4 regions of the Rhizobium sp. M10 genome follow, and region 2 is predicted to be linked to each of the others. Evidence: predicted binding sites of a transcription regulator. Region 2 holds the regulator's gene; each other region holds the start of a gene.
The links. The regulator LexA, encoded in region 2, represses DNA repair genes until DNA is damaged. The targets are predictions, from matches to a motif close to TGTTCNNNNTGTGTTCNG.
Positions count from the first base shown of each region.

Region 1: CO671_RS04950 (UvrD-helicase domain-containing protein) is a predicted target of LexA. The motif match lies at 4,493-4,510, and genes of this name have one in related genera.
Region 3: CO671_RS10480 (helicase-related protein) is a predicted target of LexA. The motif match lies at 5,994-6,011, and genes of this name have one in related genera.
Region 4: CO671_RS04165 (putative DNA modification/repair radical SAM protein) is a predicted target of LexA. The motif match lies at 4,475-4,492, and genes of this name have one in related genera.

Region 1 is NZ_NWTA01000002.1:653,287-661,142, reverse strand. It holds gene CO671_RS04975 (SpoVR family protein) at 1-198, opposite strand, end outside; gene CO671_RS04970 (YeaH/YhbH family protein) at 195-1,469, opposite strand; gene CO671_RS04965 (PrkA family serine protein kinase) at 1,482-3,425, opposite strand; gene CO671_RS04955 (VOC family protein) at 3,839-4,315, opposite strand; gene CO671_RS04950 (UvrD-helicase domain-containing protein) at 4,553-7,051, shown strand; gene CO671_RS04945 (hypothetical protein) at 7,077-7,424, opposite strand; gene pncA (bifunctional nicotinamidase/pyrazinamidase) at 7,685-7,856, shown strand, end outside.
Region 2 is NZ_NWTA01000010.1:213,660-221,515, forward strand. It holds gene gltA (citrate synthase) at 1-263, opposite strand, end outside; gene CO671_RS18540 (ComEC/Rec2 family competence protein) at 555-2,987, shown strand; gene lexA (transcriptional repressor LexA) at 2,968-3,687, opposite strand; gene CO671_RS18550 (VOC family protein) at 3,883-4,779, shown strand; gene kdsA (3-deoxy-8-phosphooctulonate synthase) at 4,776-5,621, shown strand; gene eno (phosphopyruvate hydratase) at 5,762-7,036, shown strand; gene CO671_RS18565 (septum formation initiator family protein) at 7,173-7,493, shown strand; gene pdhA (pyruvate dehydrogenase (acetyl-transferring) E1 component subunit alpha) at 7,639-7,856, shown strand, end outside.
Region 3 is NZ_NWTA01000005.1:195,871-203,726, reverse strand. It holds gene CO671_RS10525 (DUF1868 domain-containing protein) at 1-315, shown strand, start outside; gene CO671_RS10520 (glutathione S-transferase family protein) at 330-977, shown strand; gene rpmF (50S ribosomal protein L32) at 1,133-1,318, shown strand; gene CO671_RS10510 (hypothetical protein) at 1,466-1,873, shown strand; gene phaR (polyhydroxyalkanoate synthesis repressor PhaR) at 1,868-2,443, opposite strand; gene CO671_RS10500 (acetyl-CoA C-acetyltransferase) at 2,682-3,863, shown strand; gene CO671_RS10495 (beta-ketoacyl-ACP reductase) at 3,933-4,658, shown strand; gene CO671_RS10490 (YMGG-like glycine zipper-containing protein) at 4,818-5,078, opposite strand; gene CO671_RS10485 (DUF3309 family protein) at 5,105-5,260, opposite strand; gene CO671_RS10480 (helicase-related protein) at 6,069-7,856, shown strand, end outside.
Region 4 is NZ_NWTA01000002.1:488,805-496,660, reverse strand. It holds gene carB (carbamoyl-phosphate synthase large subunit) at 1-1,669, shown strand, start outside; gene CO671_RS04170 (UdgX family uracil-DNA binding protein) at 1,783-3,237, opposite strand; gene CO671_RS04165 (putative DNA modification/repair radical SAM protein) at 3,237-4,469, opposite strand; gene greA (transcription elongation factor GreA) at 4,722-5,198, shown strand; gene CO671_RS04155 (glycosyltransferase family 4 protein) at 5,226-6,284, shown strand; gene CO671_RS04150 (dicarboxylate/amino acid:cation symporter) at 6,517-7,851, opposite strand.

The DNA of each region.
Region 1 (7,856 bases), on a different contig from region 2:
CAGCGGCATGCCGGTTGAGGAATAAGCATCCAGCATCTGCTCCGAAGTGATGACCTCGATCTGGTTCGGATAGACATCGAGGCCGAGTTCGCCGAGCGCAATCGCCTCGCAGGCGTCGTGAATGCGCTGCAGTGTTGCGAAGTCCCAGTCGGCACCTTCGAACAAAAGCCGGTCTTTCGGCCTCACCGTCATGGTCATGGCGTCACCCTCGACTGTGCGTCACGTTTCTGGAAGAGATCGTGGAAAACGGGGAATATCTCGCCTCGCCGGCAGACCTTGCGCATCGAAAGCGGCAGCGCTTCGGAACGGATCCCGTCATAGAGCATCCAGAGCGGTGACCGGGATACGGAAGAATCGCCGCCTTCCTCGCCCACCTCGATATAGGCAAAATACTGGCACAACGGCAAAATATCGCGCAGCAGCTGCCCGGTAAGGTTGCCGTCGGAATGGGCGTTGTCGCCGTCCGAGGCCTGGGCGCCGTAAATATTCCATTCGGCCGGATCGAAACGCGCCGCGATGATCGCCCGCATCGCCGCAAGGGCGCTGGAAACAAGCGTGCCGCCCGTCGCCGGACCGTAGAAGAAGGTTTCCTCGTCGACCTCTTCGGCCCTGTCGGTATGACGGATGAAGACGATTTCCACTTTCTTGTAGCGTTTCGACAGGAAAAGGTAGAGCAGCAGATAGAACCGCTTCGCCAGGTCCTTCATGTGCTCCGACATGGAGCCGGAGACGTCCATCAGGCAGAACATCACCGCTTTCGCCACAGGCTTCGGCTCGTTTTCGAAGCGGCGATACCGAACGTCGAGCGGATCGATATAGGGAATGCGCCGGCTTTTCTCCGTCAGCGATTTGAGCTTGGCCTCAAGCGCCAGACGGCTCTCGTCGTCTTCGCATTCCTCGATCTGCCGCTGCAGCGCTTCGATCTCTTCGCGGCGTGGGCGTCCCAGCGCGACGCGGCGCATCATCGCCAGCCTGGTCGTGCGACCGACGGCAATGTTGGACGGCGATCCTGACACGGAATAGCCGGCCCGGAAGGGCGTTTCCTCTTCGGTTTCGGCCAGACGCCGCTTGGCGAGATCGGGCAGTTCCAGATCGTCCAGGAACACATCGAGGAATTCCTCGCGCGTCAGCACGAAACGGAAGCCGTCCTCGCCGTCGCCTTCGCCCGCATCCTTGGGTTTTCCGCCCCTGCTCCCCGGCGGGCGCGGAAGAATGTCGCCTTCGACGAAGGCCCTGTTTCCGGGCAGAATATGATCGCGGATGCCGCCGTCGCCCCTCCGCAGGTTCGGCTCGGCCATCCCATCGATCGGCAGGCTGATTTCCCCGCCGTCGAGCACATCGCGAATGTTACGGTTTTGCAGAGAACGTTTGACCGCCTGCTGCACGGCGCCCTTCATGCGTCGAAGGAACCGCTGCCGATTTTCCAGACTTTTACCGCGCGGATTCAGCCGCCGGTCGACAATGTGCATAATGGCTCCGCATTAACTTGCCTGTTTGACGCGCATGTACCATTCCACAAGGCGTCGAACCTGCCTCTCGGTGTAACCCCGCGCGGCCATGCGCGAGACGAATTCGCTGTGTTTCTTTTCGGTTTCCGAATCCTTCTTCGACCCGAAGGAAATGACCGGCAAAAGATCTTCCACCTGCGAGAACATACGTTTCTCGATGACTTCCCGGATCTTCTCGTAGCTCGTCCATGACGGATTTTTTCCGCCGTTGGCTGCCCGCGATCTCAGCGAGAACTTGACGATTTCGTTGCGGAAATCCTTCGGATTGGCAATGCCCGCCGGCTTTTCGATTTTCGTCAGTTCCTGATTGAGGAGCTCGCGGTCGAGAAGCTGGCCGGTATCGGGATCCTTGAAGTCCACATCTTCGATCCAGGCATCGGCATAATCTACGTAGCGGTCGAACAAATTCTGTCCGTAGTCTGCATAGGATTCAAGATAGGCCTTCTGAATCTCATTGCCAATGAACTCTGCGTAGCGTGGCGCAAGATCGGCCTTGATGAATTCCAGATAGCGCTTCTCGACATCGTCGGAAAATTGCTCGCGACGGATCGCCTGTTCCAGCACATACATCAGATGGACGGGGTCGGCGCCGATATCCGTGGTGTCGTGATTGAAGGTCGAGGCGAGCACCTTGAAGGCGAAGCGGGTCGATATCCCGTCCATGCCTTCGTCGATGCCGGCAGCGTCCCGGTATTCCTGAACGCTGCGGGCGCGCGGATCGCTTTCCTTCAGGCTTTCGCCGTCATAGGTGCGCATCTTCGAGAAGAAGGTCGAGTTCTCATGCTTGCGCAGGCGCGAAAGCACGGAAAAACGAGCCAGCATTTCGAGCGTTGCCGGGGCGCATGGTGCATCCGCCAGTTCCGACCCCTCGATCAGCTTTTCGTAGATCTTCTGTTCTTCCGTCACCCGCAGGCAATAGGGCACCTTGATGACGCAGATACGGTCGATAAAGGCCTCGTTATTCTTGTTGGCCTTGAAGGTCTGCCACTCCGCCTCGTTCGAATGCGCAAGGACGATGCCGGAGAAGGGTATGGCGCCGATATTCTCGGAGCCGATATAGTTGCCCTCCTGCGTCGCCGTCAGCAGCGGATGCAGCATCTTGATCGGCGCCTTGAACATCTCGACGAATTCGAGAATGCCCTGGTTGGCGCGGTTGAGCCCGCCCGAATAGCTGTAAGCATCGGGATCGTTCTGGGAATAGGTTTCCAGCTTGCGGATGTCGACCTTGCCGACCAGCGACGAGATGTCCTGATTGTTCTCGTCGCCAGGCTCGGTCTTGGCAATGGCGATCTGGCGCAGCCGCGAAGGTTGTATCCTGACGACGCGGAATTGGGAAATATCGCCGCCGAAGTCGTCGAGCCGCTTCAGGCACCATGGGCTCATCAGCCCGTTCAGCCGCCGCAGCGGGATGCCGTACTGCTCCTGGAGGAGCGAGCCCATTGTCTCAGGATCGAAGAGGTTGAGCGGGCTTTCGAACACCGGACTGATCTCGTCGCCCGCCTTCAGCACGTAGATCGGATGAACCTCCATCAACTGCTTCAGCCGCTCCGCCAGCGACGACTTGCCGCCGCCGACCGGGCCGAGCAGATAGAGAATTTGCTTGCGCTCCTCGAGTCCCTGCGCCGCGTGCCGGAAGAAGGAAACAATGCGTTCGATGGTCTCTTCCATGCCGTGAAAGCCGGTAAAGGCTGGATAGACCCGGATGGTCCGGTTCATGAAGATCCTGCCGAGGCGCGCATCCCTGGCCGTGTCGACCATTTGCGGCTCGCCGATCGCAGCGAGCAGGCGCTCCGTCGCATTGGCATAGGCGATCGGTTCTTGCTTACAGAGGTCGAGATATTCCGAAACCGACATGTCGGCCTCGCGGCGCGCTTCATAACTGCGCGTGAACGCATCGAATACGGATTCACTCAGCATGGGACCTCCATTAAGGTTATGCCGCAGGCTCTAAGCCGTATAACCATCGAGATGGCCACGGCGTTCCTAAGAATCAATAGTTTCGTAGGTATATTCGACGCTCACCGGCTGTTTGTAGCAATGCACAAAAAATTGCATGCACCGGTAATTTTTTACTCTGCGAAACTGTTTCATATTGTAGTTGAAAAAAGGCCTATTGCGATATCAGCACATTTAGCGACGTGACATGAATGTCAAAAAGGTGTGCAATGGCGCCCGTGATTCGAGAATGCGAGAAAACAGCGATCGGCAGCCGATAAGGGCAGCCTCGATCGGGCGGATGCCGATGCGCCGCCAGTAAATTCGGTAAATTTCAGGGGAAAATGGCGCGTGGCGATCACGCGCCCCGATTCGTAATCGTGCCTCCGCCGGCCTCAGCCGTTGAACGCCCTCTCCAGCGCAGCAAGATCAATCTTGACCATGCCGAGCATCACCTCGGTGACGCGCTTGGCCCGCTCTCGATCGCTGTCGGCGACCATCTCGGAAAGCACCCGCGGCACGATCTGCCAGGAAAGGCCCCAGCGGTCCTTCAGCCAGCCGCAGGCTTCAGGCGTGCCGCCATTGGCGAGAAACGCATCCCAGATCCGATCGATCTCGGCCTGGCTGTCGAGCAGAATGGCAATCGAAAAAGAATGGTTGAAGCTGTCGAGCGGGCCGGCCTTCATCGCCAGGAAGGCTTGATCGCCGAGCGTGAATTCGATCAGTTCGACGCTGCCCGGAGGCCCGCTCGGCGTTTCCGCCGGCAATATGGTGGTGCGGCCGATCCTGGAATCCGGAATGACCGATACGTAGAATTCGACGGCTTCGCGCGCTTGCTCCGCGAACCAGAGATTTGAAACGACCTTCGGCATGAACAGCCTCCTGTTGGCGAGGGTTGCCGGACTCCTGTCCGATGCCCCGAGGACGTCTCGCCGGCATCGGTTCCGACAGGCTGGGCTCAGATTTTTTTGCTGCGCGGCCGTACGACGATCGCAGTCACACCCAGCGGCGGCCCTGCCGCCCGCATCGGTCCGCAATAGCGGTGGTTCAGGAATGAAAGCAGAACATCTTTTCTGGTCTTTCCCTCCCGAATCACTACATTACGCGCCATGAGCAATAGTTTCGACGATATTCCCTTCTTCGACGAAGAGCCGGGCGAAATGGCGCGCAAGCCGCAGCCGCCGGCCGCACCCCGGGGGGGGCACGCCCCCTTGGGAAGGGCGCCCGCTGCGGCCGGCGGGATCGCCGCCCGCGCCATGGCGGCGCGCGACGGCGGCAAGCGACCGGATTACCTCGCAGGCCTTAATCCCGAACAGACGGAAGCCGTGGAAACCCTGGAAGGTCCGGTTCTCGTCCTTGCCGGCGCCGGCACCGGCAAGACACGGGTGCTGACCACGCGCATCGCCCATATCCTCAATAGCGGCCGCGCCTTCCCTTCGCAGATTCTCGCCGTCACCTTCACCAACAAGGCCGCCCGCGAGATGAAGGAGCGCATCGCCCTGCTCGTCGGCGGCGCCGTCGAAGGCATGCCCTGGCTCGGCACCTTCCATTCGATCGGCGTCAAGCTTCTGCGCCGCCATGCCGAACTCGTCGGCCTCAGCTCCGATTTCACCATTCTCGACACCGACGACGTCGTCCGTCTGATCAAGCAGCTGATCCAGGCCGAGGGTCTCGACGACAAACGCTGGCCGGCCAAGCAGTTCGCCGGCATGATCGACACCTGGAAGAACAAGGGCCTCGGCCCGGCCGATATTCCCGAGGGCGACGCGCGCGCCTTCGCCAATGGCCGCGGCCGCGATCTCTATTTCGCCTATCAGGCGCGCCTGTCGACGCTCAACGCCTGCGATTTCGGCGATCTGCTCATGCATCCGATCGCGATCTTCCGCAAGAATCCGGATCTTCTGAAGGAATATCACGGCCGCTTCCGTTATATCCTCGTCGACGAATATCAGGACACCAACACCGCCCAGTATATGTGGCTGAGGCTGCTGGCCCAGCGCAGCAAGGGCGAGCCGCAGAATGTCTGCTGCGTCGGCGACGACGACCAGTCGATCTACGGCTGGCGCGGCGCCGAGGTCGACAATATCCTGCGCTTCGAGAAGGACTTCCCCGGCGCCAAGGTGATCAAGCTCGAGCGCAATTACCGCTCGACCGAACATATCCTCGGTGCGGCCGCCCATCTGATCGCCCATAATGAAGGCCGCCTGGGCAAGACGCTGTTCACCGAACGCGCCGATCCCGATGACGTCAAGGTGCAGGTCCACGCCTCCTGGGATTCGGAGGAGGAAGCCCGCGCCATCGGCGAAGAGATCGAGCAGCTCCAGCGGGGCAAGCATCTGCTGAACGACATGGCGATCCTGGTGCGCGCTTCCTTCCAGATGCGCGAGTTCGAAGACCGCTTCGTCACCCTCGGCCTCAACTATCGCGTCATCGGCGGCCCGCGCTTCTACGAGCGTCTGGAAATCCGCGATGCCATGGCCTATTTCCGCCTGGTCGCACAGCCGGCCGACGACCTCGCCTTCGAGCGCATCATCAACACGCCGAAGCGCGGCCTCGGCGACACGACGGTGCGCGCCCTGCACGACTATGCGCGTGCCCGCGACATCCCGATGCTGGCGGCAGCCGCCGACATGATCGAGACCGACGAGTTGAAGCCGAAGGCGCGCAAAGCCCTCTTCGACGTGATTCAATCTTTCCGCCGATGGCAGGAACTGCTTGAAAACACACCGCATACCGAACTTGCCGAGCAGATCCTCGAAGAGTCCGGCTATACCGACATGTGGAAGAACGACAAGAGCGCCGAAGCGCCGGGCCGCCTCGAAAACCTGAAGGAACTGATCCGCTCGATGGACAGCTTCGAGTCGATGCGCGGTTTCCTCGAACACGTCTCCCTCGTCATGGACGCAGAAACCAACGAGAACCTCGACGCCGTCTCGATCATGACGCTGCATTCGGCCAAGGGCCTGGAATTCGATACCGTCTTCCTGCCCGGCTGGGAGGAAGGCCTCTTCCCCCACCAGCGCTCGCTGGATGAGAGCGGCCGCGCCGGTCTGGAGGAAGAACGGCGGCTGGCTTATGTCGGCATCACCCGCGCCAAGCGCCGCTGCCACATCTGGTTCGTCTCCAACCGCCGCATTCACGGCCTCTGGCAATCGACCCTGCCCTCGCGTTTCCTCGACGAACTGCCGGAAACCCATGTCGAGGTCGCCGAGATGGAGCAGAGCTACGGCGGTTACGGCCGCGGCGGCTACGGCCAGTCCCGCTTCGACAAATCAGAACCTTTCGCCAACTCCTATTCCACGCCCGGCTGGAAACGCGCCCAGGCCAACAGGACCGACGCCACGCGCGACAACTGGGGCACCCGCTCCGGCCACGCCGTCGAACGCATCGGCTATGGCGAAAGCGGCCCGAAGGGGCGCACGATCGACGGCGAGCTGGTCGCGAAGTCGACCTCGTCGGAGCCGTCGCGCTTCACCCTCGGCGATCGCGTATTCCACATGAAATTCGGCAATGGCAACATTACCGGCATCGAAGGCAACAAGCTGACGATCGACTTCGACCGTGCGGGGCAGAAGCGGGTGCTGGACGGCTTCGTCGATCGCGTCTGAGCGCGCGGCGATACCGCAGGAACGGTCACCCGAACATCCGCATACTGCTGAGCCCGAGGATGTCGTTCAGCAGGGCGATCCCCATGCCGGTGGCGACGATCGACAATCCGATCAGGAACAGCCGGCGCGCCCGGTCGTATTTGACGGCGAGCAACGAGTCTCGCGCCAAAAGATCGGCAAACACCTTCACCTGAATGGCGATGCCGACGGTCAGGAATGCCATCGGCAGCAGATCGACGCGGCTCCAGTCATTGGGATTGGACACCCAGAGGCTGATGAAATTGAGGGAGAAACCGAGAATGATGCCGGTCGCCGTCAGCGATCCGTTACGGAAGGTCGCATCGATCTTTTCCTCGGAGTGAGGCTCGGACATGGTTTGGGTTCCGGCTTGCTGCTGAGGCAAGAAAGGCAGAATTCGCGCCCTTGAGCAAGGCCAGGCGTTTTGCGGTTGCTGTCACACCATTGAAAACTCCCGCATAGATTGAATTAGAGCATTCTTTTTCGGCCGATTACCACCATCAGTGACAGAATTAACACTTGCATGCGGGCCCCCGGGAATTCACTAGTTGATGCATTCGGTGCATTCGGTGCATTTGGCATTTGCATTGCCGTAACGCGAAGGGATTGGCCTTGATGAAAGCGCTGCTGCTCGTCGATATCCAGAACGGCTTCTGTCCGGGTGGAAACCTGCCGGTGCCGGACGGCGACAAGGTTGTTCCCGTCGCAAACAGGCTGATCGACAGCGGCAAATACGATCTGATCGTCGCCTCCCAGGACTGGCACCCGCCCGGCCACGGCAGCTTCG
Region 2 (7,856 bases):
TAGCAGACCTCGAGGAAGTCGCCATGTTCGGCGAGCTGCTCGATCGGGTAGCCGCGGTGCAGCAGCACGCCTTCGTCGCCGTCGATATAGGTGATTTTCGATTCACAGGATGCGGTCGAGGTGAAGCCCGGATCGTAGGTGAAGGAAGCGGTGTTCTTGTAGAGAGCACCGATATCGATGACGCTTGGACCGATCGTGCCGCTTTTGACGGCGAGGTCGACTGATTTGTCACCAATTTTTATTGTTGCGCTTTGATCCGTCATGCTGATCCTCCGAAATGTCGGTGGCGCCACAAAAGCGCCATAGGGGTTAAGCGTCCTTACCGATAGCTATATGATCGCGAAGCTAATGCCAAGTTACCGTGACGGCATTTTGTGCATTGCGGCATCACCTTTTAGGCACTGCAGCGATGAGCGGCACGCATAGCGGAAACCGATGATTCGACTGGTCTTTTCGCATTTGCGATTTTCGCTCGTATTTCAATCGATTATGCTTGCCGGATTTGCCCAGAGGTTGCATTCTGGGTGCCTGGGCAGGGTAAGTTCGGGCGGCGCATGCAGGAATTGACGACAGTCGAATTGCGGCCGCAAGCGGGCGTCGGTCTTGCCGATCCGGCCGATCTTCCTGCCCCTGCCGTGGTGATGCGGCCGGCGAGAACCCAGTCCGCGATGTCGTTGCGCCATCGGCTGCCGGCGGCAATGAGACAAGCGCTGCGTGCTGGCGGCCGGATGCTGAGCGAGGAGGCCGACCACGGCCGCCTGCTCCTGTTCTCGCCGGTCTTCCTCGGTGCCGGCGCGGCATTCTGGTTTCTTGCGGCAACGGATTTTCCGCTCCTTCCATCGTTGCTCTGCCTGTCGGTGCTGATGTTTGCGGTGGTCGTCGCCGGCCGCAGCCGGCCGGCCTTGCGGGCGACGCTTATGGCGCTTGCCCTCGTGGTATGCGGCATGCTCTGCGCGCAGCTCGAAAGCTGGCGGGCCTCGACCGTCATCCTCGATTCATCCGTGACGACGACGGTGACCGGCCGCGTCGAGCGGCGCGAAGGCGACGATCGCGGGCGGTGGCGCTATGTTCTTGCCGTCACCGGCACCGAGGCGCCACAGGTGAAGCGGCCGCCGAGGCGCATAACCGTGATCGCCCGCGGCGCCGATGCGCCCTTCGAGATCGGTGACGTCATCACCGGCCGAGCACGGTTGACGCCGCCGGCGGGGCCGGCGCTTCCCGGGCTCAACGACTTTTCCTTCGGTGCCTATTTCGATGGCATCGGCGCCAACGGCTTCTTCTACGGTGCGCCCGAGAAAGTCGATTCGCAGGCAGGCCCGCAGCCTGCGAGATCGACGTCCGAAGCTCTGCTCGAATGGCTTTATCAGTTGCGCAGCGGCATCGGCGATCGCATACGCTCGATCCTGCCCGGCGACACAGGCGCTTTTGCCGCTGCTCTGGTGACTGACGAGCGGCGCGCCATCTCGAAGGAAACGACGGAGGCGCTGCGCCAGTCCGGCCTTGCGCATATCGTGGCGATCTCGGGCCTCAACATGGCGTTGTCGGCCGGCATCTTCTTCGTCGGTTTCCGGATGCTGCTCAGCCTCGTTCCTGTTGTCGCTCAAGCCTATCCGACAAAGAAGCTCGCCGCGGGCGGCGCGCTCCTCGCCGTCACGGCCTACTTCCTGATCTCAGGATTCGGGGTTTCGGCCGAACGCGCCTTCATCATGATGGCGATCATGCTGATTGCCGTCTTCTTCGATCGGCCGTCGATCAGCCTGCGCAATGTCGTTCTCTCGGCGCTCGTCATCATCGCCATTTCACCCTCCGAAGTCTTGGGTCCGAGCTTCCAGATGTCCTTTGCCGCGACTTTGGCACTGGTATCGGGCTATCAGCTGTGGAAGGACCGGCGCGTCCGGGAAAACCCGTTGCTGAAGCTGCCGGTCCTGCGGCCGGTCGTGGCGATCGCCGGTTTCTTCGGCGGCGTCTTCCTGACCTCGTTGATCGGTGGCTTTTCCACGGCGCTGTTTTCGATCGAGCATTTTCATCGCCTGACCGCTTATGGCCTGCCGGCAAACCTTGCGACGATGCCGATCATCTCCTTCATCGTCATGCCGGCCGGGCTGCTGGCTATGTTGCTCATGCCGTTCGGTCTGGACGCTCCGCTCTGGAAAGTGGTCGGTTTCGGCCTCGATCTGGTGATTGCGGTCGCCAAGACGGTGTCCGGCTGGGGCGGCGACATCGGCCTCGGCCGCTTGCCCGCCTGGTATTTCGCGGTCGCTGTGGCAGGCTTTCTGCTGCTGACGCTGCTCCGCACCCGGTTGCGCCATGCCGGCACATCGATCCTCGCCGGTTCGACGCTCATCCTGCTGATTCTGCCAGGGTCCCGGCCGCCGGATCTGGTGATTTCAGAGGATGGTGGTCTGGTCGCGCTCATCGCGCCGGCGGCACTGGCTTCCAACCGTGAAAACCCGCCGGACTTCATCTTCGACCAGTGGCAAAGAGCGCTGGTCCTGCCGAGGCACCACCCGCCGAAGATGCTGGATGGTCCTGCCATCCCGCCACCGGGTGAAGACCGCCGCGTCAGGCTGTCCCGCGACCAGCAGAATGACGCGAGGACGGCGATGGCGACCGCTGTAGCCGGTGGTGAGGTAAATCGGTTTTCCTGCGTGAAGAAGGCCTGGTGTATAGTCAGGCTCGGCAATGGCCATGTCGTCGCCGTCATCGACAACGCCGCCTATCTCGGCCCGGCCTGCGACGCCGGCGAGATTGTCGTGACCGCGGTGCGCCTGCGTTTCGACCGTTGCCGCTCGGGTGCGACACTCTTCACCGGCGAGACGCTGCGTAGGACCGGTTCCGTCGAACTGCGTTTTGCACAGGAGGGATTCGAGGTCGCAACCGCATTCGATGCTTTGTCGCGTCCATGGATGCGCCATCGAGCCTATGATTGGCGCAAAGACAGTTTTACCGAAACCGGCCCGTCCGCTGTCAGTGATAACGGCGAATGAGGCCGACCAGCTTGCCCTGCACCTTGACCCGGTCGGGCCCGAAGATACGGGTCTCGTAAGCCGGGTTGGCGGCTTCGAGGGCGATCGAGGCACCCTTGCGGCGAAAGCGCTTCAGCGTCGCTTCCTCGTCGTCGACCAGCGCAACGACGATATCGCCGGGACTTGCGGTGCTGCCGTTGCGGATGATCACCGTGTCGCCGTCGAAGATGCCGGCGTCGATCATCGAATCGCCCTTGACCTCCAGCGCATAATGTTCACCCGAGCCGAGCATGTCTGAGGGAACGACGATGTCGTGCGTGTTGTTCTGGATCGCCGAGATCGGAACGCCGGCGGCGATCCGGCCCATGACCGGCACGGACACAGTGTTGCCGTTGTCGGCGATCGGCTTTGCGGCAGCGGGGGCGGCGACCGGTTGGGGCTTGCCGAGGCTGCCTTCGATAACACTCGGTGAAAAACCGCGGCGCGGCTGAAGACTGGGGCTATAGGCCTCCGGCAGCTTGATCACTTCCAGGGCCCGGGCCCGGTTCGGTAGGCGGCGAATGAAACCACGTTCCTCCAGCGCCGTGATCAGGCGATGAATGCCGGATTTCGAGGCGAGATCCAGGGCATCCTTCATCTCGTCGAAAGAGGGCGGAACGCCGGATTCCTTCATGCGCTCATGAATGAAAAGGAGAAGCTCCTGTTGTTTGCGCGTGAGCATCGACGTCAGACCCCGTGATTGAAACAAATCCAGAACAGACACTATATGTTCCATATGTGTTCCGCAAGTAGCTAAATTTCCGTAAAACTTCGCGCCAACTCGTCGAGATTTTTATTTTCATTCGCCGGATTGGCGCACATGTCTTGCATTGAGGGTGGTGCTGTCGCACATCTCTGGCGTGTCAGGAGGGATATCATGATCGCACATTCCGCCAAACCGCACCCGCTGGATCATGTCGTGCTGCCCGTCGTCAATATCGACCTGGCGCGCGAAAGGCTCGGCAAGCTCGGCTTTACCGTCGCCGCCGATGCGCGCCATCCGTTCGGAACGGAAAATGCCTGCGTCTTTTTCGCCGACAAGACCTATATCGAGCCGCTCGGCGTGGCGAGTGTCGAGGAGAGCGAGGCAGCGGCCCGCCACGGCAATGTCTTCATCGCCCGCAATCGCGCCTTCCGCTTCCGCTGCGGCGAGGAGGGACTTTCGGCGTTGGCCTTCCTCACCGAGGATGCCGGCCTCGATCATCGGCGATTCGTGGGTAGCGGCGCGAGTGCCGGCGAGATGTTGCAGTTCAGCCGGCCGATGCGGATGCCGGACGGTTCGGAAAGCGTCGGCAGCTTCAAACTGGCCTTTTCAGGAGATCTGCGCGCGCCCGACTTCTTTCTCTTCACCTGTCAGCGCATCAATTCGTTCCCGGCCGGTCGTGCCGCTCTGGAGACGCATGCCAATGGCGTGACCGGCATTGCCGAGATCGCCCTTTGTTCGCCGGAGCCGGCTGCATTTGCCGCCTTCGTTGGTCTTGCGGTCGGGCAGACGGTGGTGGAGAAAACCGGTTTCGGCATGAAGATCGCGGCATCCAATGCCAAGATCAGCCTGATGACGCCGGAAGGGCTGGAGGCCTATTTCGAGCTTGTCGTTTCCGCCGCCGATCGTGGCCTGCGCGGTCAGGCAATCCTCTTCACCGTCACCGATCTTGCCGTGACAGAAGCGCATTTGGCTGCTAACGGAGTGACATACACACGCAAGAACAATCGCATTCTGGTGAAGCCCACGCCCGGGCAGGGCGCGCTTTTTGCCTTCGAGGAACCACGATGAGCACTGATACCAATTCCGAGGTCAAGATCGGCGAAGGCGAAGGCCAGGTCACCTTTTCCAATACCGGGCGCCTGTCGCTGATTGCCGGCCCCTGCCAGATGGAGAGCCGTGACCACGCCTTCATGGTCGCCGGTACGCTGAAGGAGCTCTGCGCAAAGCTCGGTATCGGCCTCGTCTACAAGAGTTCCTTCGACAAGGCGAACCGCACCTCGCTCTCGGCAGAGCGCGGCATCGGGCTTGAAAAGGGCATGGAGGTCTTCGCCGACCTGAAGAAGGAATTCGGCTTTCCCGTCCTGACCGACGTTCACACCGCCGAGCAGTGCGCCGAGGTGGCGGAGGTGATCGACGTTCTGCAGATCCCCGCCTTCCTCTGCCGCCAGACCGATCTTCTGATCGCCGCTGCCCGGACCGGCCGCGTCGTCAACGTCAAGAAAGGCCAGTTCCTCGCCCCCTGGGATATGAAGAACGTCCTGAAGAAGCTCAATGCCAGCGGCAATCCGAACGTGCTGCTGTGCGAGCGCGGCGCTTCCTTCGGCTACAATACGCTGGTTTCCGACATGCGCTCGCTGCCGATCATGGCGGCGATGGGCGCGCCCGTCATTTTCGATGCGACCCATTCCGTCGCCCAGCCGGGCGGGCAGGGCGAATCCTCGGGCGGTCAGCGCGAATTCGTTGAAACGCTGGCGCGCGCAGCCGTGGCGACGGGAATTGCCGGCGTCTTCCTCGAAACCCACCAGGACCCTGACAACGCGCCGTCCGACGGCCCGAACATGGTTTATCTCAAGGACATGCCGCGCTTGCTTGAGAAGCTGCTTGCCTTCGACGCGGTCGCCAAGGCTTGATGTTCAACAGGCTGACATGATCGTGGTTTAGGCCACGTCAGAACGCTGCTTCGCAGGCGGGAATTGCGGCATTGTAATTTGCCCGCCTTCGATTATGACAGGCTTCGAACGATTGATCACCCACCGAGCAGGAAGAACCCATGACTGCAATCACCGATATCATCGCCCGCGAGATTCTCGATAGCCGTGGCAATCCCACCGTCGAAGTCGACGTCTACCTCGAAGACGGCAGCATGGGCCGCGCGGCCGTTCCCTCTGGCGCCTCGACGGGTGCCCATGAGGCGGTCGAGCTGCGCGACGGCGGCAAGCGCTACCTCGGCAAGGGCGTCGAAAAGGCGGTCGAGGCCGCCAACACCGAGATCTTCGACGCCATCGGCGGTATCGACGCCGAAAACCAGATCCAGATCGACAACATCATGATCGAACTGGACGGCACGCCGAACAAGTCGCGTCTCGGCGCCAACGCCATCCTCGGCGTGTCGCTCGCCGTCGCCAAGGCTGCCGCCCAGGCCTCCGGCCTGCCGCTCTATCGTTATGTCGGCGGCGCTTCGGCGAGCCTGCTGCCGGTGCCGATGATGAACATCATTAACGGCGGCGCTCATGCCGACAATCCGATCGACTTCCAGGAATTCATGATCCTGCCGGTCGGCGCCGATACGATCGCCGAAGCCGTGCGCATGGGTTCGGAAGTCTTCCATACGCTGCGTAAGGAGCTTGCCGCCCAGGGCCACAACACCAATGTCGGCGATGAAGGCGGTTTCGCACCGGGTCTGAAGAGCGCTTCGGAAGCCCTCGACTTCATCGTCAAGTCGGTTGAGAAAGCCGGCTACAAGCCGGGTGAGGACATTTACCTCGGCCTCGACTGCGCCTCGACCGAATTCTTCAAGGACGGCAAATACGTTCTCGAAGGTGAAGGCCGCACGCTCGAATCGGGCGCCATGGCCGAATATCTGGCCGAGCTCGCCGGCAAATACCCGATCATCTCGATCGAGGACGGCATGGCCGAAGACGACTGGGACGGCTGGAAGGCGCTGACCGACCTGATCGGCAATAAGACGCAGCTCGTCGGCGACGATCTCTTCGTCACCAACTCCGCCCGCCTTCGCGACGGCATTCGCATGGGTGTCGCCAACTCGATCCTCGTCAAGGTCAACCAGATCGGTTCGCTGACGGAAACCCTCGACGCGGTCAATACGGCGCACAAGGCGGCCTACACCGCCGTCATGTCCCATCGCTCCGGCGAAACCGAGGATTCGACCATTGCCGATCTCGCGGTTGCCACCAACTGCGGCCAGATCAAGACGGGTTCGCTGTCGCGTTCCGACCGCCTTGCCAAATACAATCAGCTGATCCGCATCGAGGAAGGCCTCGGCCCGCAGGCGCAGTATGCCGGCCGCTCGATCATCCGCGGCTGATCGAATCTGAACGTCAATGGCTTAACCCGCGCCCTCCCGGCGCGGGTTTTTTATTGCTCATATTTACGGTCAACGAACGGTTAATCTCTGCGCGTTATGCTGAACGAATTGGTAATGCGTTCAAGAGCATACGTGTATGTGGACAAAGCATCATAAGAAGAGAAAGTTCGGCCGGTTCGTCATCCCGGCCATGACGGTCGCCTTCCTCTCCTATTTCGGTTATCATTGCGTTCACGGCGATTACGGCCTGCGGGCGACGGAGACGTTCGAGCGTCAGCGTGTCGCGCGCGAAAAAGAGCTTGCGGTGTTGAAGGCGAAGCGCGAACATCTGGAAAGCCAGGTCGCGCTCCTCAGTGACGGTTCGCTCGACAAGGACATGTTGGACGAAAAGGCGCGATATCAGCTGAATATGTCGCGCGCGGACGAGATCGTCATATTCAACCACTACTCCAATTAACCGGAATTCAGTTAATTCTTATTTCTTCTTTATTTCCAATAGCTTAGTGCCGAATACGAGCCATGCAATTATGGCATTGCTGTGGTCAAATTTCTTCCCTATGGTACGCGCCACCGAGAAACGACAAACCCATAGGGAGGGTTGAATGGCGCCGCGAAAGACCGCGACCGTTTCCAGCCGCAAAACTGCAGCAAAACCAGCAGCCAAAGCATCGAATGGAGGCCCGGTAGCCGACTTCGATCGGGATGAGGAACTCAAGGCCTATCGCGAGATGCTTTTGATCCGCCGCTTCGAGGAGAAGGCCGGTCAGCTTTACGGCATGGGCTTCATCGGCGGCTTTTGCCATCTCTACATCGGTCAGGA
Region 3 (7,856 bases), on a different contig from region 2:
CGACCGTCGGGACTGCTCGTCGATGGGGCAACCGAGAAGGACCGCAAGATCATGCGCGCCTGGCGCGACGCATTTGCTGATCTTCTCGGCTATCGCCAACCGAACCATATGGACTACAAGTTCCATATCACCTTCGCCTATCCGATCGAACGGCTGGAGGACGAAGCCTTGCCGCGTTGGCAGGCAATGCTTGACGACGTGGCCGAGGATATCCGCCGCAAGGCTGCTGTTTTCGAGATGACGCCGCCGGCATTCTGCGTGTTCGAGGACATGAACCATTTCCACGAACTACTGATCTTCGAATTCGACGCCTGAACGGGAGAGGCCCCATGGACAGACCGACGCTCTACATCGCCAACAAGAATTATTCCTCCTGGTCGTTCCGGCCATGGATGGCGCTGACCGGTGCCGGTATTGATTTCGAGGAAGTTCTGATCCCCTTCGACTATCCCGGCGGCAATCCCGACATCAAGGCCATCTCGCCAAGCGGCAATGTGCCGGTCCTGCAGCACGGCGCATTGAAGATCTGGGAATCGCTGGCGATCATCGAATATGCCGCCGAGCTTTATCCCGAAGCCGGCCTTCTGCCGAGGGATCGCGCTGCGCGGGCGCTCGCCCGTTCGGTTTCGATGGAAATGCTGTCGAGCTTCCGGGCCCTGCGCGGCGCCTGCCCGATGAATATCCGCCGGCCGAAGGCCAGGATCGTCTTGCCGGATGGTGTCGCCGCCGATATCAGCCGTATCGAGACGATCTGGCGCGACCTTCTGCAGAAATCCGGCGGACCGTTTCTCTTCGGTGCCTTCAGCGGTGCGGATGCGATGTTTGCGCCTGTCGTCAACCGGTTCGACATTTATGACCTCGTCGATCGGGACGACACGCTCGCCTATATGACGACGATGAAGGCGCATCCGGCCTGGCGCAAATGGGAAGAGGCGGCCCGCGCCGAACGTTGGATCGTGGCGGAAGACGAAGTCTGAGGCAGGAATCGTCGCCTCGCAAAAAATATTCATGGGGACTGGTCAAGGCCGCCCCTTGCATGTATAAGCGCGCAAAATTTCCGAAATCGCGACATGTCCGTTTCGGCCGCCAGTCTGGCCGTGGGAATGTTTTGCCCGCAAGTGGAGTAAGAGAAATGGCTGTACCGAAGAGAAAAACGAGCCCGTCCAAGCGCGGCATGCGCCGTTCGGCTGATGCGCTGAAGGCTCCGACCTATGTCGAAGACAAGAATTCCGGCGAACTGCGCCGCCCGCATCACATCGACCTGAAGACCGGCATGTATCGTGGCCGCCAGGTTCTGACGCCGAAGGAAAGCGCATAATTTTCCGATCCGGCTTGTCCGATCGAAAGTTTCAGAGGCCGGCGTCACGCCGGCTTTTTGCATTTCGGCGATATAATATTTGCAATGACTTGCGGTGGGGCAACGGTTTACGGCAGTATTCTTCCGGTCGCCAAGGAGAGATTGCCGATGATAGCCGCCATGCCGCTGATGATTATCCCGTTTATTCTCTACAATCTGGCGATGCTCGGCCTGATGGGCGGCGGCGGCATTGCGGCGCTGCAGCACGACATCATTGTGCTGTCGATGCTCTCGGGCGCGATCTGGAGCATGGCGCTCGGCGATCTCTTCATCGTCATAGCGCTCGTCGTGCTCTTCTTCGAAATCCTGAAGGCAACCAGAACCGGCCCCGGCAACCTCATCAACCACATCTTGTCGATGCTGGTGTTCATCGCCTTCCTGGTCGAGTTTCTGCTCGTCCAGGACGCTGCGACGCAGGTATTCTTCATTCTGATGACGATCGCTCTGATCGATGTGATCGGCGGTTTTGCCGTTTCGATCCGAAGCGCCGGGCGGGATGTCTCGATCGGCTTATAGGTTATCGAGCTTGTTCTGAAGGGCGCGGAGCTGTTCCTTCAGCTCGTCGATATCCTTGGCCTCGGCCTTGCGGCTTTCCTTGGCCGCCGGCGGGTTCATGAAAGGCGAGAACATCTGCATCGCCTGCTGAAACAGCTCCGTATTCCGGCGAACCTGGTCCTCGACCATCTGCATCGGCAATTGCAGGTTCTTGCCGAGCGGCGTTTCGCCAAAGGCGCGGTTCACCTGCTCGCGCATCTGGGCCTGCTGTTCGCTGAAGGCGCGCATCGAATGTTCGAGAAAGCTCGGCACGACCATCTGCATCTGGTCGCCGTAATAGGTGATGAGCTGGCGCAGGAACGAGATCGGGAGCAGTGTGTTGCCGGTCTTCGATTCCTGTTCGAAGATGATCTGGGTCAGCACCGAATGGGTGATGTCATCTCCGCTTTTTGCATCCTGGACGGTAAAATCCTCGCCCCTCTTCACCATCTCCGCCAGATCTTCCAGCGTCACATAGGTGCTGGTGCCTGTATTGTACAGGCGGCGATTGGCGTATTTCTTGATGACTATCTGACCCTCATTCTTCGCCATATCAGTCTCCTGAACCCCCGTCTGATTTATGGATGTTCCTCCACTTCAGACTGTAAACGCAAAAGAAGGCCGGTGACAATCTCTTTGTGCGATGCGGCAAACCTTTAACAGATCATACGAATTGGCTTTACGGGCCGCCGCCGAAAAATGCCGCCGGCCGGTCTTCGCGTTTGACTTGTGCTCAAAGCTTTGCCAGTTTCCCCTTATGTAAGTGGGACGAAAAACGAGGAGCCTCCCCATGAGCAATTCATCCGTCGTCATCGCCAGCGCAGGTCGAACCGCAGTCGGTTCGTTCAACGGCGCTTTCGCAACGGTCCCCGCCCATGAACTCGGCGCGGCGGTCATCAAGGGTGCGCTCGCGCGCGCCGGCGTCGACGCCGGCGAAGTCGACGAGGTGATCCTCGGCCAGGTGCTGGCCGCCGGCGAGGGCCAGAACCCGGCCCGCCAGGCGGCGATCAAGGCCGGTATTCCCAAGGAAGCGACGGCCTGGGGCGTCAACCAACTCTGCGGCTCGGGCCTGCGCGCCGTCGCGCTCGGCATGCAGCAGATCGCCACCGGCGATGCCAGGATCATCGTTGCCGGCGGCCAGGAATCCATGTCGATGGCGCCGCATGCCGTGCATTTGCGCGGCGGCGTCAAGATGGGCGACGCGAAGATGGTCGACACGATGATCAAGGACGGCCTGACCGATGCCTTCCATGGTTATCACATGGGCATCACCGCCGAGAATATTGCGCGCCAATGGCAGCTTTCGCGCGACGAGCAGGATCAGTTCGCCGTCGCTTCGCAGAACAAGGCGGAGGCCGCCCAGAAAGCCGGCCGCTTTACCGATGAGATCATCCCGTATGTCATCCAGACGCGTAAGGGCGACGTGACCGTCGATGCCGACGAATATATCCGCCACGGCGCCACGCTGGAGGCGATGGGCAAGCTGCGTCCGGCCTTCGACAAGGACGGCACGGTGACGGCTGCAAATGCCTCCGGCCTCAACGACGGCGCCGCCGCCGCGGTGCTGATGAGCGAAGCCGAAGCGGTCCGCCGCGGCATCCAGCCGCTCGCCCGCATCGTTTCCTGGGCAACGGCGGGCGTCGATCCGTCGATCATGGGCACCGGCCCGATCCCGGCGTCCCGCAAGGCGCTGGAAAAGGCCGGCTGGTCGGTCGGCGATCTTGATCTCGTCGAAGCCAACGAGGCTTTTGCGGCGCAAGCCTGCGCCGTCACCAAGGATCTCGGATGGGATCCGGCCATCGTCAACGTCAATGGCGGGGCGATTGCGATCGGCCATCCGATCGGCGCGTCCGGCGCGCGTGTTCTCAACACGCTGTTGTTTGAAATGAAGCGCCGCGGCGCGAAGAAGGGCCTGGCCACGCTTTGCATCGGCGGCGGCATGGGCGTCGCCATGTGCTTCGAGGCATTTTAATAGCATACGATACGATCCGTCATTGATTGAAATCCCGCCACGCGGGCGAAAACACGAGGGGAGCGGAACATGAGCAGAGTGGCTCTGGTCACCGGAGGTACACGCGGCATCGGCGCAGCCATATCCATGGCGCTGAAAAACGCCGGATACAGGGTTGCGGCGACTTATGCCGGCAATGACGAGAAGGCCAGAGCCTTCCACGAGGTCACCGGCGTTGCCGTATTCAAGTGGGACGTTTCGGACTATGCCGCCTGCGGTGAAGGGATTGCCAAGGTTGAAAGCGAGATCGGACCGGTCGAGATTCTCGTCAACAATGCCGGCATCACCCGCGATGCAATGTTCCACAAGATGACGCCGCAGCAGTGGCACGAGGTGATCAATACCAACCTCACCGGCCTGTTCAACATGACCCATCAGGTCTGGACAGGCATGCGCGACCGCAGCTTCGGGCGCATCGTCAACATCTCCTCGATCAACGGCCAGAAGGGTCAGATGGGCCAGGCGAACTATTCGGCCGCCAAGGCCGGTGATCTCGGCTTCACCAAGGCGCTTGCCCAGGAAGGGGCGGCGAAAAACATCACGGTCAACGCTATCTGCCCCGGTTACATCGGAACGGAAATGGTGCTGGCCGTGCCGGAGAAAGTGCTGAACGAACGGATCATTCCCCAGATTCCCGTCGGCCGTCTCGGCGAGCCGGAAGAGATCGCCCGTTGCGTCACCTTCCTCGTCTCCGACGACGCCGGCTTCATCACCGGCTCGACCCTGACGGCCAATGGCGGGCAGTTCTTCGTCTAGCCCATTCTCCGAGCATCACGTGGACTGAAAAAGGAGCGCATCCGGCTGGATGCGCTCCTTTTCTGTCCCGGCACGCCACTGTTGGCGCTGACGGCTGCGGCCGGCAAAGAAAAACGGGCGCCGAAGCGCCCGTTGGGAAGTCCGATATGCGCTTGCCGGTCAGTAGCGGCAACGGGCCTCGTAGCGGCGGCCGTAGCGGTCGCGATAGATGCAGTAGCCGCGGCGTTCGACCGACTGGCCGATCAGAGCGCCGGTCAGACCGCCGGCAACGGCGCCGACAGCGGCACCACCCCAGCTGTTGGTGACGGCGCCACCGATGACCGCACCGGTGCCGGCGCCGATCGCCGTGCCTTGCTCGGTCGCCGTGCAGGATGCGAGAGCGCCTACGAGCGCGCCAACGAGAACAATCTTCTTCATCATGTCGTAACTCCCCAGGTTGTCGGGCTTTAGATGCGGCCCATTAGTACAAGGATAATGATAATGACGAGAACTAGCCCCAAACCGCCGGAAGGTCCATAGCCCCAGCCACGGCTATAACCCCAATTCGGCAGGGCTCCGATCAAGAGCAGAATGAGGATAACGAGAAGTATCGTGCCAAGCATGGTGTGTTTCCTTCATTTCATCCGCAATCTGAATGGACAAGAAACACGCATTGGCGATTTTTGTTCCCGGTTGAGCGCGCGAATTGTGATGCGACGCGATTCATGGTTTGCGATCCGTCTTCCCCGGTAAATTGTCGCTATGGTTAAAAAGACGTTTAAATACAATATGTTGCGGAGAACAAAGCGGGAAGGTCGCGATGTCGCCGATTCGTCGGTGATTCGTTCCGTTTTTGATCGATCCGACCGCGCAAGCGGTCCCCGGCTTAAGACTGTGTGAATTTCGTCGTCGAAAGATTAACGCCCGCCCAAAGCGTCAGACGCGAGGATCTGTCGCCTGCCTGCATCTAGCGGCGGCACGTAGCGGCGCCACCAGATCTTGCCGTGAACGAAAGGTGAAAGCTGTTCGGTCGGCGATTCGTCTCCGATTCGTTCCGGATTTGGTCGAGGGGTTAATTTGGGGTGGAATTTTCGCTTGGCAAAAAGCGCGCGGCAGACCGCCGGTAAGGCGACAGAAATGGGAACGGGACGGAGTCTCGCGATTCAGCATCTAGTGGGAAAAAGTGATTCAAAATCAATACTTAGCCGTGAACAAAAGCTGAATCAGCGGGAGTCAGCGATTCGTCGCTGATTCGTTCTCAGGCTGTTCCGAATCGGAAATGCAGGCCTTCCCCATGACTCGCAAAGGTCGTAATCGCGGAAGCATTTTAAAATCTGCCCTTGCGTTTGCGGCGGCAGCTGTCCATGTGTTCTGTGCCTCCGTCGCGAGGCGACAGTTTTCCTGGGGCCGCCTGCCTCATTTGCATGGACCATGACTCTGACTTCGCAGCCGATGATTCTGAGCGGGCGCGGTGTGACCGCGATGCTCGGACCAACCAATACCGGCAAGACCCATTATGCCATTGAGCGCATGGTCGCGCACGGGACCGGCGTGATCGGCCTGCCGCTCCGGCTGCTGGCGCGCGAGGTCTATACGCGGGTGGTGGAGAAGGTCGGCGTGCAGAACGTGGCGCTGGTCACCGGTGAGGAAAAGATTTCGCCGGCCAACGCGCGTTTTTCCGTCTGTACCGTCGAAGCGATGCCGCGCGACACCAAGGCCGCCTTCGTCGCAATCGACGAGGTGCAGCTCGCCGGCGATCTCGAGCGCGGCCATATCTTCACCGACCGCATCCTGCACCTTCGCGGCCGCGAGGAGACGCTGCTGCTCGGCGCGGCAACAATGCGGCCGATCCTGCAGCAGCTCCTGCCCGGTATCACCATCGTCGAGCGGCCGCGGCTTTCGCATCTTTTCTATGCCGGGCAGAAGAAGATCACCCGGCTGCCGCAGCGTTCCGCCATCGTCGCTTTTTCGGCCGACGAGGTCTATGCCATCGCCGAGCTCATCCGCCGGCAGCGCGGCGGTGCGGCGGTCGTGCTGGGCGCGCTCAGCCCGCGCACGCGCAATGCGCAGGTCGCGCTTTATCAGGCGGGCGACGTCGAATATCTGGTGGCGACCGATGCGATCGGCATGGGCCTCAATCTCGATGTCGATCACGTCGCTTTCGCCCAGGACAGAAAATTCGACGGCTACCAGTTCCGCAACCTCAATCCGGGTGAACTCGGCCAGATCGCCGGCCGCGCCGGGCGGCATGTGCGCGACGGAACCTTCGGCGTCACCGGCCAGGTCTCGCCCTTCGACGAAGAGCTGGTGCAGCGCATCGAGGGCCACGAATTTGACAACGTCAAGGTTTTGCAATGGCGCACGACCGAGATGGATTTCTCCTCGATCCAAGCGCTGCGCGCCAGCCTCGAGGCGGGACCGCGCGTAGCGGGGCTGACGCGGGCACTGCCCGCGGTCGACCAACAGGCGCTGGAACAGCTTTCGCGCTATCCCGAGGTCCTCGATCTCGCCGATCGGCCGGCCCGCGTCGAAAAACTCTGGGAGGCTTGCGCACTTCCCGACTACCGGCGTATCACTCCGGCACAACATGCCGATCTTATCTCGACCCTCTTTTCCGATCTCGTCCGCTATGGCACGGTGAACGAGCAGTTTCTGGCGGAGCAGGTTCATCGCTCCGATCGGACAGATGGGGAAATTGACACGCTTTCGGCGCGAATCGCGCAGATAAGAACCTGGACCTATGTTTCGAATCGGCCCGGCTGGCTGGCTGATCCGACACATTGGCAGGAAAAGACGCGGGAAATCGAAGATCGATTGTCCGATGCGTTACATGAAAGGTTGACGAAACGCTTTGTTGATCGCAGGACATCTGTGCTCATGAAGCGCCTGAGAGAGAATGCGATGCTGGAAGCTGAAATCAGTGTGAATGGCGATGTCTTCGTTGAAGGACATCATGTAGGGCAGTTAAGCGGATTCCGTTTCACGCCGGTGGCGGGAACGGACGGACCGGATGCCAAGGCGGTTCAGGCTGCGTCACAGAAGGCGCTCGCGCTCGAATTCGAAGCCAGAGCGGCGCGGATGCATGCCGCCGGCAATAGCGATCTGGCGATCGGCTCGGACGGGTTGATCCGCTGGCTCGGCGACCCGGTGGCGCGGCTTTCGGGCAGCGATCACGTCATGCGCCCGCGGGTGATCCTGCTGGCCGACGAACAGTTGACG
Region 4 (7,856 bases), on a different contig from region 2:
CGGCGCCGCACGCTCGGAGGCTCAGGTTTCGGACCGCAAGAAGGTCGTCATCCTCGGCGGCGGCCCGAACCGCATCGGCCAGGGCATCGAGTTCGACTATTGCTGCTGCCATGCCGCCTTCGCGCTGAAGGATGCAGGCTATGAAGCGATCATGATCAACTGCAACCCGGAAACCGTCTCGACCGACTACGACACGTCCGACCGTCTCTATTTCGAGCCACTGACGGCGGAAGACGTGATCGAGATCCTGCGCGCCGAGCAGGAAAAGGGCGAAGTCGTCGGCGTCATCGTCCAGTTCGGCGGCCAGACGCCGCTGAAGCTTGCCGAGGCGCTGGAAAAGAACGGCATCCCGATCCTCGGCACCGCGCCCGACATGATCGATCTGGCCGAAGACCGCGACCGCTTCCAGAAGCTTCTGATGAAGCTCGACCTCAACCAGCCGAACAACGGCATCGCCTATTCGGTCGAGCAGGCCCGTCTCGTCGCCGCCGAAATCGGCTTCCCGCTGGTCGTGCGCCCATCCTACGTGCTCGGCGGCCGCGCCATGCAGATCCTGCATTCGGAAGGCCAGCTGCAGACCTACCTGCTCGACACGGTGCCGGAACTGGTGCCCGAGGATATCAAGCAGCGCTATCCCAACGACAAGACCGGCCAGATCAACACCCTGCTCGGCAAGAACCCGCTGCTCTTCGACAGCTACCTCACCCACGCCATCGAAGTCGACGTCGATTGCCTGTCTGACGGCACTGATGTGTACGTCGCCGGCATCATGGAGCATATCGAGGAAGCCGGCATCCACTCCGGCGATAGCGCCTGTTCGCTGCCGCCGCGCTCGCTGCCCGTCGAACTGCTCGACGAGCTGGAGCGCCAGGCAAAGGCGATGGCGAAGGCGCTCAATGTCGGTGGCCTGATGAATGTCCAGTTCGCCATCAAGGACGGCACCGTCTACGTGCTCGAAGTCAACCCGCGCGCTTCGCGCACCGTGCCTTTCGTCGCCAAGACCATCGGCGCGCCGATCGCCAAGATCGCCGCCCGCGTCATGGCCGGCGAGAAGCTCGACGCGACCTTTGCCGCCTACGGCGAGAAGCCCGATCCGCGCAAGCTCACGCATATCGCCGTCAAGGAAGCCGTCTTCCCCTTCGCCCGCTTCCCCGGCGTCGACACGCTGCTTGGGCCCGAAATGCGCTCGACTGGTGAAGTCATCGGCCTCGACACCGATTTTGCGCTGGCCTTCGCCAAATCGCAGCTCGGCGCCGGCGTCGAACTGCCGCGTGACGGCACGGTCTTCGTCTCAGTGCGCGACGAGGACAAGCCGCGCGTGCTGCCGGCGATCCGCATTCTCGTCGAACAGGGCTTCAAGGTGCTGGCAACAGGCGGCACCGCCCGCTTCCTCGGCGAAAACGGCATCACCGCCACCAAGATCAACAAGGTTCTGGAAGGCCGCCCGCACATCGAGGACGCAATCCGCAACCGCCAGGTCCAGCTCGTCATCAACACCACCGACGGCAACAAGGCGATCTCGGATTCCAAGTCGCTGCGCCGCGCGACGCTGATGCAGAAGGTGCCCTATTACACCACGATGGCCGGCGCCGAAGCCGCCGCCCAGGCGATCAAGGCGCTGAAGGCCGGCAATCTCGAAGTGCGGCCGCTGCAGAGCTACTTCGCCTGAGATCAGAGCAATTCCAGCAAACCCGTGCCGCGGTTTTGCGTCCGGAATAGAGTATGAATTGGAACTTCGTCAGCGCTCCTTGAGCGCTGACGCTGAGTTCAACCAGAATCAACTTATGCGGCCGCCTTCATAAGCCGCTGAATTTTCAACATATCCTCGCGAAAGCGCGCCATCTCCTCGGCCTTCAGCCGTTCGTCGGGAATGCGCAGCAGATAGGACGGATGCACCGTCACGAAGAGCGTGCGCCCTGCTTCGATCGCCATCGCCTTTCCTCTGACGTCCTGCAGGCGGCCTTTCACATCGGTCAGCGCCGCAAGTGCCGTCGCCCCCATGGCCACGATCAGCTTCGGCTTGACGAGCGACAATTCCAGATCGAGCCACCAGCGGCAATGCTTCACCTCGCCCATATTGGGCTTCTGGTGGATGCGCCGCTTGCCGCGCGGCTCGTATTTGAAATGCTTGACGGCATTGGTGACGTAGAGCGTCGATCGGTCGATGCCCGCCTCCGCAATCACCTGATCGAAAAGCCTGCCCGCAGGGCCGACAAAAGGGCGCCCTGCAATATCCTCCTGATCGCCCGGCTGCTCGCCGACGAACATCACCTCCGCATCGCGCGGCCCCTCCCCGAACACCGTCTGCGTCGCATTGGCGTGAAGCGGACAGCGCGTGCAGACGGCAGCCTCCGCGCGCAGTGCTTCCAGCGTGCCCGCCGGAAGCTCAGGCCCGGCGGGAAGATTGCGCGCAGCCTGCTGCAGCCGGTCGTGAAAAGGCAGCGATTGTGTTGCCTCCCTTGCCGCCATCTCCCGCACCTTGCTTTCGGCCGATGCGATCAACCCGGGAATGAGATCGGCTTCCGGCAGGTTCTTCCAGTATTTCTTCGGCATCTCCGCCTGCATCGCCTTCAGCTTCAATCGCGCCGGATTGAAGATGCTGGCATAATAGGTGCGCCAGAGCTCATCGGTGGCATCGCTGAGATTGGGCTTCTCGCAAGGTTCGTCGCTGATCGTCAGCCGCTCGCCGTCCCAGGCGGCCGACCCCTTGGGCGTGGCGATCAGCCAGTCCATATCGGTGAATCGTCGTTGGAAGAAGGGCGCCGTCCGCCTGACGATATGGTGGTCCGGCTCGAACCAGGCGATGAATTTTCGCCGCCCCGCGGAAACCGCGCCAACCTCCTTGAAGCGGACGAAAGCCGTCATCTTGTGCGCGTCGCGATGCACGTTTTTCGCCATCAGCCTGGCACGCACGACATCCTCGTCGGAGGTCACCTCAAGCAACTGCCGGTCCAGCTGCAGCCGCCAGAGCAGACGGTACAGCAGGCAAAACCGCGCCGGATCGGAATGGCAGAGCACCGTCTCGACAAGCTCGATGAAGGTGGGCGGCACCGTCATCGGCTTGCGTGATGCCGCCGGCGCCGGCGGCATGGCGTCGCGCTGAAAGGAAAGATCCGCCTCCGCGCTTCTTTCACGCCACTCGATCTCTTCAGGCAAAATGCCGGCGGCCGCCAAGGCGCGCGCGGCATCACGCCATTCGGCAAGATCTCCGCGTCCTCTGAGCACGACCCGGCGCATCACAGCAACGACAATTGTTCAGGCTGCGGCTCGAACATGGTGCGAAGATCCGGCCTATCGATCAGCCGTCGCGGCGACCATCCTTCCGCCGAGATGAAGGACTGGACCTTCTTGATCGAAACGCCGAGCCGCGAGAGATCGTCGAGCCGCAGACGGCGAAAGCGGCGCGCCGAAACGATTGCCTTGACCGTCTTGGTGCCAAGGCCGGGCACGCGCAACAGCCGTTCACGCTCGGCCCTGTTGATATCGACGGGAAATTCGGCCCGGTTGGCGAGCGCCCAGGCAAGTTTGGGGTCGAGATTGAGATCGAGCATGCCGCCCGCCTGATTGGCGGTGATCTCGTCGATGCCGAAACCATAGAAGCGGTAGAGCCAGTCGGCCTGGTAGAGCCGGTGTTCGCGCATCAGCGGCGGCTTGATCAGCGGCAGGTTTTTCGACGAATCCGGGATCGGGCTGAAGGCGGAATAATAGACGCGCCTGAGGCCGTAGCTGCTGTAGAGCCGGCCGCTGGTCGCCAGGATGGTCGCGTCACTCGCGCCGTCGGCGCCGACGATCATCTGCGTGCTCTGCCCGGCCGGGACGAAACGCTGGCGTTTCTTGCTTTTCAGCGTCGGCTCGCCGGCGGCCTCGATCTTCAGCCTGAGCTCAGCCATCGATCGCCGGATATTGGCGGGCTTCTTTTCCGGCGCGAAGCGGCTGATGCCGTTATCCGTCGGCAGCTCGATATTGAGCGACAGCCGGTCGGCATAAAGCCCCGCCTCCTCGATCAGCCGCGGCGACGCCTCGGGGATCGATTTCAGATGGATATAACCGCGAAAATCATGCGTCACCCGCAGTTCACGCACGATGCGGACCATTTCCTCCATCGTGTAATCGGACGAACGGATAATGCCGGAGGAAAGGAAGAGGCCTTCGATATAGTTGCGGCGGTAGAATTCCAGCGTCAGCCAGATCACCTCCTCGGGCGTAAAACGCGCCCGTTCGACATTGCTCGACGAGCGATTGACGCAATAGGCGCAGTCGTAGATGCAGAAATTGGTCAGCAGGATCTTCAGAAGCGAAATGCATCGACCATCCGGCGCATAGGCATGGCAGATGCCGGATCCCTCGGTCGAACCGAGCCCGCCGCTTGTGCTCGAATCGCGTTTCACCGTGCTGCTGGAGGCGCAGGAGGCGTCATATTTCGCGGCATCGGACAGGATGGCCAAGCGTTCGGCAAGCGACTTCTTCATGCCTATGTTCACTATATGTTCTAATATACAAAGTCAATCCGGCCCGTCCCACTACCGCCCCGATTTTCAGGCGCATCACCTGATATCGCGGGGGTTGCGTTGCGTTTATGCGAATTTTCTGGAAATCGGCCTTGGCGATCTGCTATAAGCACTTAACTAGGATTGTGGCACGGTTCCGAAGCTCCCCTTCGGGACCTGTTTTCTTTTGTGTTTGCGCCTGACGTGCCGATACAAGGAGTGAAGGACAGAAAAATGGTTGAAAAGGTACCGATGACACAGGGTGGTTTCGTCAAGCTGCAGGAAGAACTGCGCTGGCGTCAGCAGGAGGAGCGCCCCCGAATCATCGAGGCGATCGCCGAAGCCCGTGCCCATGGCGACCTTTCCGAAAACGCCGAATATCACGCTGCCAAGGAAGCCCAGAGCCACAATGAAGGCCGCATCAGCGAGCTGGAAGACCTGACGGCGCGCGCCGAGGTCATCGACCTCACGAAGATGTCGGGCCACAAGATCAAGTTCGGCGCCAAGGTGAAGCTCGTCGACGAGGACACCGAGGAAGAAAAGACCTACCAGATCGTCGGCGACCAGGAAGCCGACGTCAAAGCCGGCCGCATCTCCATCTCCTCCCCGATTGCCCGTGCGCTGATCGGCAAGGAAGTCGGCGATTCCATCGAGGTCAACGCGCCCGGCGGCTCCAAGGCCTACGAAATCCTCCAGGTTTCCTGGGGCTGATCGCCCGCCACAGACGAGACCCCTCCCTTGCCTGATATGCGTGACGTCGAGATCATCGCGCCCAATTTCAAGCGCCGGCTCTCCGGCGTCACGTCGACCATCGTCCAGCTCATTCCGTGCCAGCTCCGGCTCGGCATCGGAATCGCAACGCTCGGCCCCGGCCTGCCGGAAGGCCTGCCGAAACTGAGATGGTCACAGCTCCCTGGTCTGTGGCGCAGGCCGGCGCGCCGGCGCCATCGCGTCTGGCACGCCCGCCGCAACAATGACATGGCCGTCGGCATCCTGCTCCGCTATCTCCTGCGCATGCCGCTGAAGCTCATCTTCACCTCCGCCGCGCAACGCCGCCACACCGCCTACACGAAATGGCTGATCCGCCGCATGGACGCGGTGATCGCGACCAGCGACCGCTCCGGCTCCTTCCTCGAGGTGCCGCACACGGTCATCCAGCACGGGGTCGATCTGTCCTTGTTCCACCCGCCGGAAACGGCGGAAGACGGCATCGCCGCGACCGGTCTGCCCGGCCGCTATCTTGTCGGCTGTTTCGGTCGTGTGCGCCATCAGAAGGGCACGGATCTCTTCGTTCGGGCGATGATCGAACTCTTGCCGCAGCACCCCGAATGGACGGCCGTCGTCTCCGGCCGGGTGACGGCGGAGCACGTGGGCTTCGGCGACAAGCTCAAGGCCGATGTCGCCGCCGCAGGCCTTAGCGACCGCATCCTCTTCCTCGGCGAAGTGCCCGATATCAAGGTCTGGTATCGCCGCCTGACGCTCTATGTCGCCCCCTCCCGCAACGAGGGCTTCGGCTTGACCCCGCTCGAAGCCATGGCTTCGCGGACGGCGGTGGTGGCATCGGATGCCGGCGCCTATGCCGAACTCATCGCCGAGGGCGAGACCGGCTCGGTCGTGGCCGCCGGCGACGGCGAGGCGCTGACGCGGGCGATCGCCCCCTACATCGCAGATCCCGCGCTGGCGATCGCCCATGGCGAGAATGCGCTGCGCCATGTCCGGGCGAATTTTGCGCTGGAGAAGGAAGCAACCGCGATCGGCGCCGTTTACGACCGCCTTCTCGGCGGCAATCGCGGCTAGCCGAAAGGAAACGGCCCGTTGGATAATCGGCCGCCGGGCCGCTGGAGAAGTCCGCCAACCCCTCCTCCGTCCGTCATGCTCGGGGCTTGTCCCGAGCATCTGCCGCCATCCGATAGGGCAGCAGATGCTCGGCACAAGGCCGAGGATGTCGACGAATAGAGAACGACATCATCAACAGCAAACGGCCCGCTGTAGAACGGGCCGCTGCAAGATTATCGACGATCGGGCGGGTTTATTCGGCCGGTTGCAGCCCGGCCGTCGGAGCCGTCTCTTCCGTCTGGCCGCCGAGTGCTGCGGCAAGCTGCGCGGTATCCAGTTCCTTTTCCCAGCGTGCCACCACAATCGTCGCCACCGCATTGCCGACGAGGTTGGTCAGCGCGCGGCATTCCGACATGAAGCGGTCGATGCCGAGGATGAGCGCCATGCCGGCGACCGGCACGGAGGGCACGACGGAGAGTGTCGCGGCAAGGGTGATGAAACCGGCGCCGGTGATGCCTGCGGCACCCTTCGAGCTCAGCATCGCCACCAGCAGCAGCAGGATCTGGTCGCCCCAGGAGAGCTGGATGCCGGTTGCCTGGGCGATGAACAGCGCCGCCAGCGTCATATAGATGTTGGTGCCGTCGAGATTGAAGGAATAGCCGGTCGGGATGACGAGGCCGACGACCGAGCGCTTGCAGCCGGCCTTTTCCATCTTGTTCATCAGACCCGGAAGTGCGGCCTCCGAAGACGAGGTGCCGAGCACCAGCAGCAGCTCTTCCTTGATGTAACGCAGCAGCGCCAGGATCGAGAAGCCGTTATAGCGGGCGACGGCGCCGAGCACGACGAGAACGAAGAGCAGCGAGGTGATGTAGAAGGTGCCGATCAGCATGGCGAGGTTGGCGATCGAACCGATGCCATACTTACCGATGGTGAAGGCCATGGCGCCGAAGGCACCGATCGGGGCGGCCTTCATCAGGATGCCGACGAGCTTGAAGATCGGAGCCGTCAGGGCGTTGAGGAAAGTCACGACCTGCTCGCCCTTTTCGCCGACCATGGCGAGCGCGATGCCGAAGAGCACCGAGAAGAACAGCACCTGCAGAATATCGCCGTCGGCAAAGGCGCCGACGATCGTCGTCGGGATGATATTGCTGAGGAAGCCGACGATGCTCTGCTCATGCGCCTTATCGGCAAAGGTGGCGACGGCCTTCGGGTCGAGCGATGCCGGATCGATGTTCATCCCGGCGCCCGGCTGGACGACGTTGGCGACGATCATGCCGATGACGAGCGCCAGCGTCGAGAAGGTCAGGAAGTACAGCATCGCCTTGCCGGCGACGCGGCCGACCTTCTTCAGGTCACTCATGCCGGCAATACCGGTGGCCACCGTCAGGAAGATGACCGGAGCGATCACCATCTTCACGAGCTTGATGAAGGCATCGCCGAGCGGCTTCAGCTGGGTGCCGAGTTCGGGATAGAAATGGCCGAGCAGGATGCCTGCGGCGATGGCCGCGAGAACCTGGACGTAGAGATGGGAATAGAAGGGCTTCCTGCCCTTGCTGTCTGCGACTGCATCGAGTGGTGCTGCGATCATGATGT